2 regions of the Rhizobium sp. BK491 genome follow, and region 1 is predicted to be linked to the other one. Evidence: riboswitches for the same ligand, from Rfam matches in the RefSeq annotation. Region 1 holds a riboswitch; the other holds the start of a gene.
What was found. A riboswitch is a leader RNA that binds a small molecule or an ion and turns the genes downstream of it on or off. The one in region 1 is predicted to bind FMN.
Positions count from the first base shown of each region.

Region 2: another riboswitch for FMN. It lies ahead of FHX05_RS03935 (6,7-dimethyl-8-ribityllumazine synthase); the one in region 1 lies ahead of ribB (3,4-dihydroxy-2-butanone-4-phosphate synthase).

Region 1 covers NZ_JACIAR010000011.1:59,382-62,784, forward strand. Annotated here, with positions in the region: gene FHX05_RS27335 (ISL3 family transposase) at 1-159, opposite strand, end outside; partial or broken gene FHX05_RS27340 (IS6 family transposase) at 242-636, opposite strand; partial or broken gene FHX05_RS30890 (L,D-transpeptidase family protein) at 669-836, shown strand; gene ribB (3,4-dihydroxy-2-butanone-4-phosphate synthase) at 1,356-1,988, opposite strand; FMN riboswitch at 2,098-2,239, opposite strand; gene FHX05_RS27360 (glucose 1-dehydrogenase) at 2,341-3,123, opposite strand; gene tpiA (triose-phosphate isomerase) at 3,183-3,403, opposite strand, start outside.
Region 2 covers NZ_JACIAR010000001.1:795,662-799,064, reverse strand. Annotated here, with positions in the region: gene FHX05_RS03950 (methyltransferase domain-containing protein) at 1-52, shown strand, start outside; gene phnF (phosphonate metabolism transcriptional regulator PhnF) at 54-782, shown strand; gene FHX05_RS03940 (VOC family protein) at 822-1,172, opposite strand; gene FHX05_RS03935 (6,7-dimethyl-8-ribityllumazine synthase) at 1,232-1,708, opposite strand; FMN riboswitch at 1,798-1,943, opposite strand; gene FHX05_RS03930 (ATP-binding cassette domain-containing protein) at 2,050-3,111, opposite strand; gene FHX05_RS03925 (ABC transporter permease) at 3,123-3,403, opposite strand, start outside.

The DNA.
Region 1 (3,403 bases):
GTTGTGCCAGCCGTGCCTGTGTCGGCTTCGTGTTCCGCAATCTGGGCAGATGCCGACCGGTTTCGCAGCAGCCGAAACAACCCAGTTTTCTTCATCATGAAGCGTGATACCCAGAATTTTGACCCCTGGGCCGGGTGACCATTTCGATTGCGTTCGCATCCCCGCAGATAGCAGTCGTGGCGCTAACACTCTGTTAACCACAGAAATTGAGGAAGAACCCGGTTAAGTGGCAAACGACAGATCCTTGCCCTTTCAGAAGCTTGCGCATCAACCGCTTGGCAGCCCTGGCATCGCGGCGGCTTTGGACCAGAACATCGAGGACGAAGTCATGGTGATCGACGGCGCGCCACAACCAGCGTTTCTTCCCCCAATGGTGATGACGACCTCGTCGAGGTACCATTTGTCACCGAGCCGACCGGCTGATCGCCTCCGGATATCATTGGCGAACTACCTGCCGAATTTCTCCGCCCATAATCTCACAGTCTGGTGAGAGACGATGATACCTCGAGCTGCCAGCATATCCTCGACCCTGCGCACGCTGAGCGGAAACCGGAAATAGAGCCATACGGCATGGGCGATCACTTCCGCTGGAAATCGGTGGCGACGATAGAGAGGATCACGTGCAGATCTGGTCATGCCGACAGATCCCACATCTTCATCGCTTCGCGGTTAATGTTACGGTGCCGACAGAACCCACCTATGGGATTCATGGAAGGTCGGATCCAGAACTCATCGGCAAGGTCGGCTCTTATAGATGCGTCCGCCTGACAAACTGGGATGTAGAAGTGCTCGCAGGGATGGTTAAGGCGGGCGTAGTTGTTGAATTTGTCCACTGAACGCCAGCCGGCATTCTCGTTGCCATGGAAGGGTTTGCGATAGCGGTGCGCCTGACCAACCTCGGCACAAACAAAGCAGAGCGTTCTTGCCGCGCGGACCATCCCGGAATCGCCGCCAGTGATAAGCGTTTTGCGACCGAAGCCCTTCCGCATCTTTGCAGACGGTCTCGGTCTTTCCGGGAAGACAGCGCATACTTCGGCCGGATCGAGCCGGTAAGGCCTGAGTAACTGCGTGAGCTGGCCGGCGCGCAGTTACTCCCCGCCATTACGCGCGCCATACCCAGCTGCCAACGATTTAAAGTCTGCCTTCTTCGACAGCCGAGACGCACGCCTCCGTCACTACCCGGACTTTTATACCAAAATCGGCGACGCGTTGCGCCGCTCGGGCCGGCTGCGCCAGGTCGAGATAATCAACCAGTTCACGATCGCTTTATTGGCACCGCGCTTAAGCGCATAAGAGGCAGAGCGCACCGGATTGCAGTAGCGCTGCGTTGCCACCGCCGGCGACTGTTTGAGACTTTACGCTGCCCTGATCTTCGTCTCTGCATCGCGATCACGGTAAGCGATCAGATCCTCAATGGTGATAAGATGGAGGCCATGCCGCTCGGCGAACACTTCAAGGTCGGGAAGGCGCGCCATGGTACCATCGTCTTTAGCGACCTCGCAGATGACTCCGGACGCGGAAAGGCCAGCAAGCCGGGCAAGATCGACAGCAGCCTCAGTGTGCCCCGGCCTTCCGAGTACACCTTCGGGATGAGCGCGCAACGGGAAGATATGGCCGGGTCGGGCGAAGTCCTCAGGACGCGCACCCTCCGTCACCAAGGCGCGGACGGTCGCAGCGCGGTCAGCCGCCGAGATGCCCGTTGTCGTCTCCGGGATATAGTCGACCGAAACGGTGAAGGCGGTCTTCAGCATCTCCGTGTTGTTAGGCACCATCAAGGGAATGTCGAGTTCGTCCAGCCGCTCGCCTTCCATCGGCACGCAGATCAGACCGCGCGCATGATTCATCATGAACGCGATGGCCTCCGGCGTGATCAATTCCGATGCGACGAACAGATCCCCTTCATTTTCTCTGTCGCGGTCATCGACTACAACCACGATTTCACCACGGCCGATCGCGGCGATCGCATCTTCAATTCGGGAAATTGCCATTTCAATGCCTTTCAAGGGTTAACCGCTTTAGCGGCCGCATGACCAATGACGGCCACAAATATCCCTTGGGCGAACAGGCGTAAGAACGTCGCAACCCGCGACGCCCGCTGCATGCTCTCTTCCATCCGGACTATACCGTCGGCCCCGGCCTCTCACCGGATCTGCTGACCTTCCATTCGCGGAAGCGCTCGCGGGCTCCGGGTTTCCCCGATACCGCCGGTGGGGAATTGCACCCCGCCCTGAGAACAAATCTAACATAAGGGACCGGACCTCATCTTTGCAAGAGGGCCACGCCACCTTCCAACTTCCGAACCTTGCGATGCGATCGAACACACCGTTCTGGAATAGTGAATTACGACATGATCAGTCCGCCGTCGACGTTAATGGTCTGGCCGGTAATATAGGCAGCATCGTCGCTCGCAAGGAAGGTCACGAGGCCGGCCACGTCTTCGCCGGAGCCTGCGCGCTTCATCGGAATGCCTTCGACCCATTCTTTCATCAGTTCGCCAGGGCCATAGTTGCCGAGCAGCTTGCCCCAAGCCTGGTCGTTATAGGCCCACATGTCGGTTTCGATAATGCCTGGGCAGAAAGCGTTGACAGTGATTTTCTGCGTGGCAACTTCCTTGGCGAGGCTCTGGGTGATGCCGACGACGCCCATTTTTGAAGCGGCATAGTGCGGCGTATAGATGAAGCCGTCGCGAGCCTGCCCGGACGCTGTATTGATGATGCGGCCACCGCGGCCATGCTTGCGCATCCGGGCGATCGCTTCCTGGGCGCAGAGAAATACGCCCTTCGTGTTGACGGCCATTACCTTGTCCCACTCCCCTTCGGTCATGTCCTCGATCTTGGCGATGGTGATGACACCGGCGTTCTGGATGGAAACGTCTACTGTGCCAAAGGCCTGTTCCGCCGCGTCATAGAGCGCGATGACGCTTGACTTGTCGGTAACGTCGCCGAGGAAGGAGATCGCCTTGCCGCCGTCTGCCTTGATCTGCTCGGCAACTGCATGAACGCTGTCTTCGTTGGCAAAGACAACGAGGTTCGCGCCCTCGCGGGCAAAGCGTTTGGCAATCGCGGCACCGATGCCACGGCTTGCGCCGGTTATGACCACCGTCTTGTTTTCGAAGCGTTGCATTCTCTTTTCCTTCTAGGATGCGGCTGTACGCGCTCCTCAACCGGAGTGCCCGCTCAAATTCACGTGGCTGCCAGAACAATCTCGGCGAAGTCCGACGCATTCAATGAGGCGCCGCCGACCAGAGCGCCATCCACATTGCGCAATCCGAAAATCGCCGCAGCATTGACGCCTTTGACGGAGCCGCCATAGAGGATCCTCACGGCACGGCCATCGTGTCCGAAACGCTGCTCGAGCCCCTTGCGAATGGTGGCATGGACCTCTTCGATCTGTTCATGCGTCG
Region 2 (3,403 bases), on a different contig from region 1:
GAGCTATCCTGCCGAATACAAGCTGCTGTTCCGGTTGGAGAAGCGTATCTGATATGGAGACGATCGACCGAAAGGGCGGCAGCGCGCTCTGGCATCAGATCGGTGAGATCCTGGCGGCTGATATTGCCGCTGGGATTTTTGCCCCGGGGACGAAACTGCCGGCCGAGCCGGAGCTGATGCAGCGTTTCGGCGTCAGCCGTTTCACCGTGCGCCAGGCGCTGGGGCACTTGGAGCAGCGTGGATTGGTCCGCGCCGAACAGGGGCGCGGAACCTTCGTTCATAGGGGCGTGCTCGACTATACGCTGTCGAAGCGCACCCGCTTCCACAAAAATCTGATCGAGCAAGGTTTCGAACCGGGCGGCGAGCTGCTCATTCACGAGATCGTGCCCGCGACCGAACGCGTCGCGGCCTATCTGAAGATCGCAATCGGCGCGCCGGTCATCCATCGTCGCGGCGTTATGACGGCCGACGGCATTCCGGTGGAATTGGGGGATTCCTACTATCCGGCCGAACGTTTTCCCGATTTCGATCATGCTAGATTGCGGCATCCGACAATCTCGGCGGCGCTCGCCAGCTATGGCGTCATCGACTACGAGCGCTTGTCGACGGAGATCGAGGCGCGTATGCCGACGGCCGACGAAGCGCGGATCCTGCGCCAGCCGAAATCCGCGCCGCTGCTGGTGACGCGCAAGGTGGATGCGGATACCGACGGAGTGCCGATCAGCTATTCGGAATCGGTCTGGCCGGCCGAGCGCACCACATTCAATCTCGATCTGCGGTGAGAGTGCCGGGGAACCCTTGAGGCTCTCCGCGAGCTTGAATTAGCGGTGGGAAAGGATGTTGACGACTTTGCCAAAAGGGTCGCGGACATAGAAGCGGCGGACACCCCACGGCTCGTCCGTGAGGTCGTACAATATGCCGAAGCCCATGGAGGTGGCACGCTGATAGAGCGTGTCGACATCGTCGACTTCGATGGAAAGGTCGGGGACGAGCGTTCCCGAACCGCCTTCGCTGGCGACGCTGATCTGCGGCACAGTTGCCGCTTCGGAGGCGAAGGTCAGGATCCAGCCGTGATCCATGACGATGTCGAGGCCGAGCAGGTCATGATAGAAAAGACGAGCCGTGTCTGGATCAGCTGCCGGCAGGTTCGGGATGATGCGTAGGACGGTCACTGACTTCCTCCCTGGTGGACATGGAGGCGGGCCTTCGCCGCGCCTCCATCTATGTTGGATCAGACCGTGACTGCGGGGAGCAGTTTGGCGCGCTCCGAAAGGATGTGGCGGCAGGCGCTGGCGACTTCACGGCCCTTGATGATGAAATGTTCCTTGAAGAACTGGATATGCGCTTCCGATTCCTGGAAGTGATGCGGCGTCAGGACCGCCGACAGGATTGGCACACCGGTATCGAGCTGGACGCGCATCATGGCATCGAGAACCGTATTGGCGACGAATTCATGGCGATAGATGCCGCCGTCGACAACGAAAGCGGTGGCGATGATCGCGGAATAACGGCCGTTGCGGGCAAGCGTCTGAGCGTGCAGCGGAATTTCCAGCGCCCCGGGTACGTCGAAGATATCGATCGGCGGTGCGCCTTCGACCGTCTGCCATTCAGCAACGAAGGAATCGACCGAGCGATCGACGATATCGGCGTGCCAGCGGGCCCGAATGATCGCAATGCGGCTCGGCTGGGTAGAAATCGAAATGGTCATGAATTGTGCCTTTCAAGGGTTGTTGTCAAATATCCCTTGGGCGAACACGCAACATCGCAGCACCCCTCGCGCGGAGGAGGTACGATCCTGCTTGCTCTCTTCCATCCGGACTATACCGTCGGCTCCGGCATCTCACCGGATCTGCTGACCCTTCCGAAATCCGGAAGGCGCTCGCGGGCTCGAGGAAACTCCCCATACCGCCGGTGGGGAATTGCACCCCGCCCTGAGAACGCGTGGACTATAGATGCTTTGCCTTATGGAAATCAAAGAAAAACGCCGGGGTTTTGGCCCGGCGTCTGCGAATAATTTTCCAAAATGACCCGGCGATGGAGGGCTCTTTCTCAGTCCTGAATGACGAGGAGGTCGGAGGAGGCAAAACGTAACGTCACCTTCTCACCAACACTCGGAGGCATCATGCCAGGGCTGTTGAACATGTCGAAGGAAATCGTGTTGCCGGCGACATTCATGCGGGTGCGGATGACCGAACCCAGGAAATGTGCCGAGGAGACTTCGCCCGTGAGGGCTGTATCGCCCTTGGCCGATTCCGCCAGCGAACCGGCTTCCGGACGCAGGGCGAGCGATACGGTATCGCCCGGCTTGTAGGCGGTCACCGACTGCTTCAGGGTCACGCCCTGATCGCCGATCATGATGCGGTTACTGTCGGGATCGACGACCTTGCCTTCGATCAGATTCAGCGTGCCGACGAAGGAGGCGACGAAACGGGTTGCCGGCTTGTTGTAGATTTCGAACGGCGTGCCGATCTGATCGGCGCGGCCTGCATTCATGACCACGATACGGTCGGAGATGGACAGCGCCTCTTCCTGATCGTGCGTCACGAAGACGGTGGTGATGCCGAGCTGCTGCTGGATGGCGCGGATTTCCTCGCGCAGCGAGATACGGATCTTGGCGTCGAGAGCAGAGAGCGGCTCGTCGAGCAGGAGCACCTGCGGCTTGACGGCGATGGCGCGGGCGAGCGCCACACGCTGCTGCTGGCCGCCGGACATTTGGTATGGATAGCGGCCGGCGAGATGATCGAGCTTGATGAGAGCCAGCATCTCCTTGACGCGCTTGTCGATATCGGGCTTCGCCATGCCGGCGACCTTGAGGCCGAAGGCGACGTTGTCATGCACCGTCATGTTCGGAAACAATGCGTAGGCCTGGAAGACCATGCCAATATTGCGCTGGTTCGGTTTCAGCGCCCGCTGGTCCTTGCCATTGATCGAGAGGGTGCCGGCGGTCGGCGTTTCGAAACCTGCGATCATGCGCAGCACGGTCGTCTTGCCGCAGCCCGACGGTCCGAGGAAGGAGACGAATTCTCCTTTCTCGATTTGCATATTGAAATCATGGACGACGTGAATGTCGCCGAAGGACTTCTTGATGTGGGTGAGTTCGAGAAAAGCCATGGTGAGAAGCCTTACGCCTTAATCGGAGCGGATTTTGAGAAACGGGAAACGAGCTGCAAGAGGCCCATGCTGAGCCAGGTAACGGCAAGCGCGATGATGGCCAGGGCAGAGGGCTCGTAAGCTCTATTGGCGCCCATGAGCTGCATGTAGGGCCCGAATGCCGGACGGTTGAGCAGCGATGCCATGGTGAATTCGCCCATGACGATCGCAAGGGTGATGAATGCTCCGGAAAGCACACCGCTCATGACATTCGGAAAGATGCATTTGAACATGATGGTTGTCCATTTTGCAC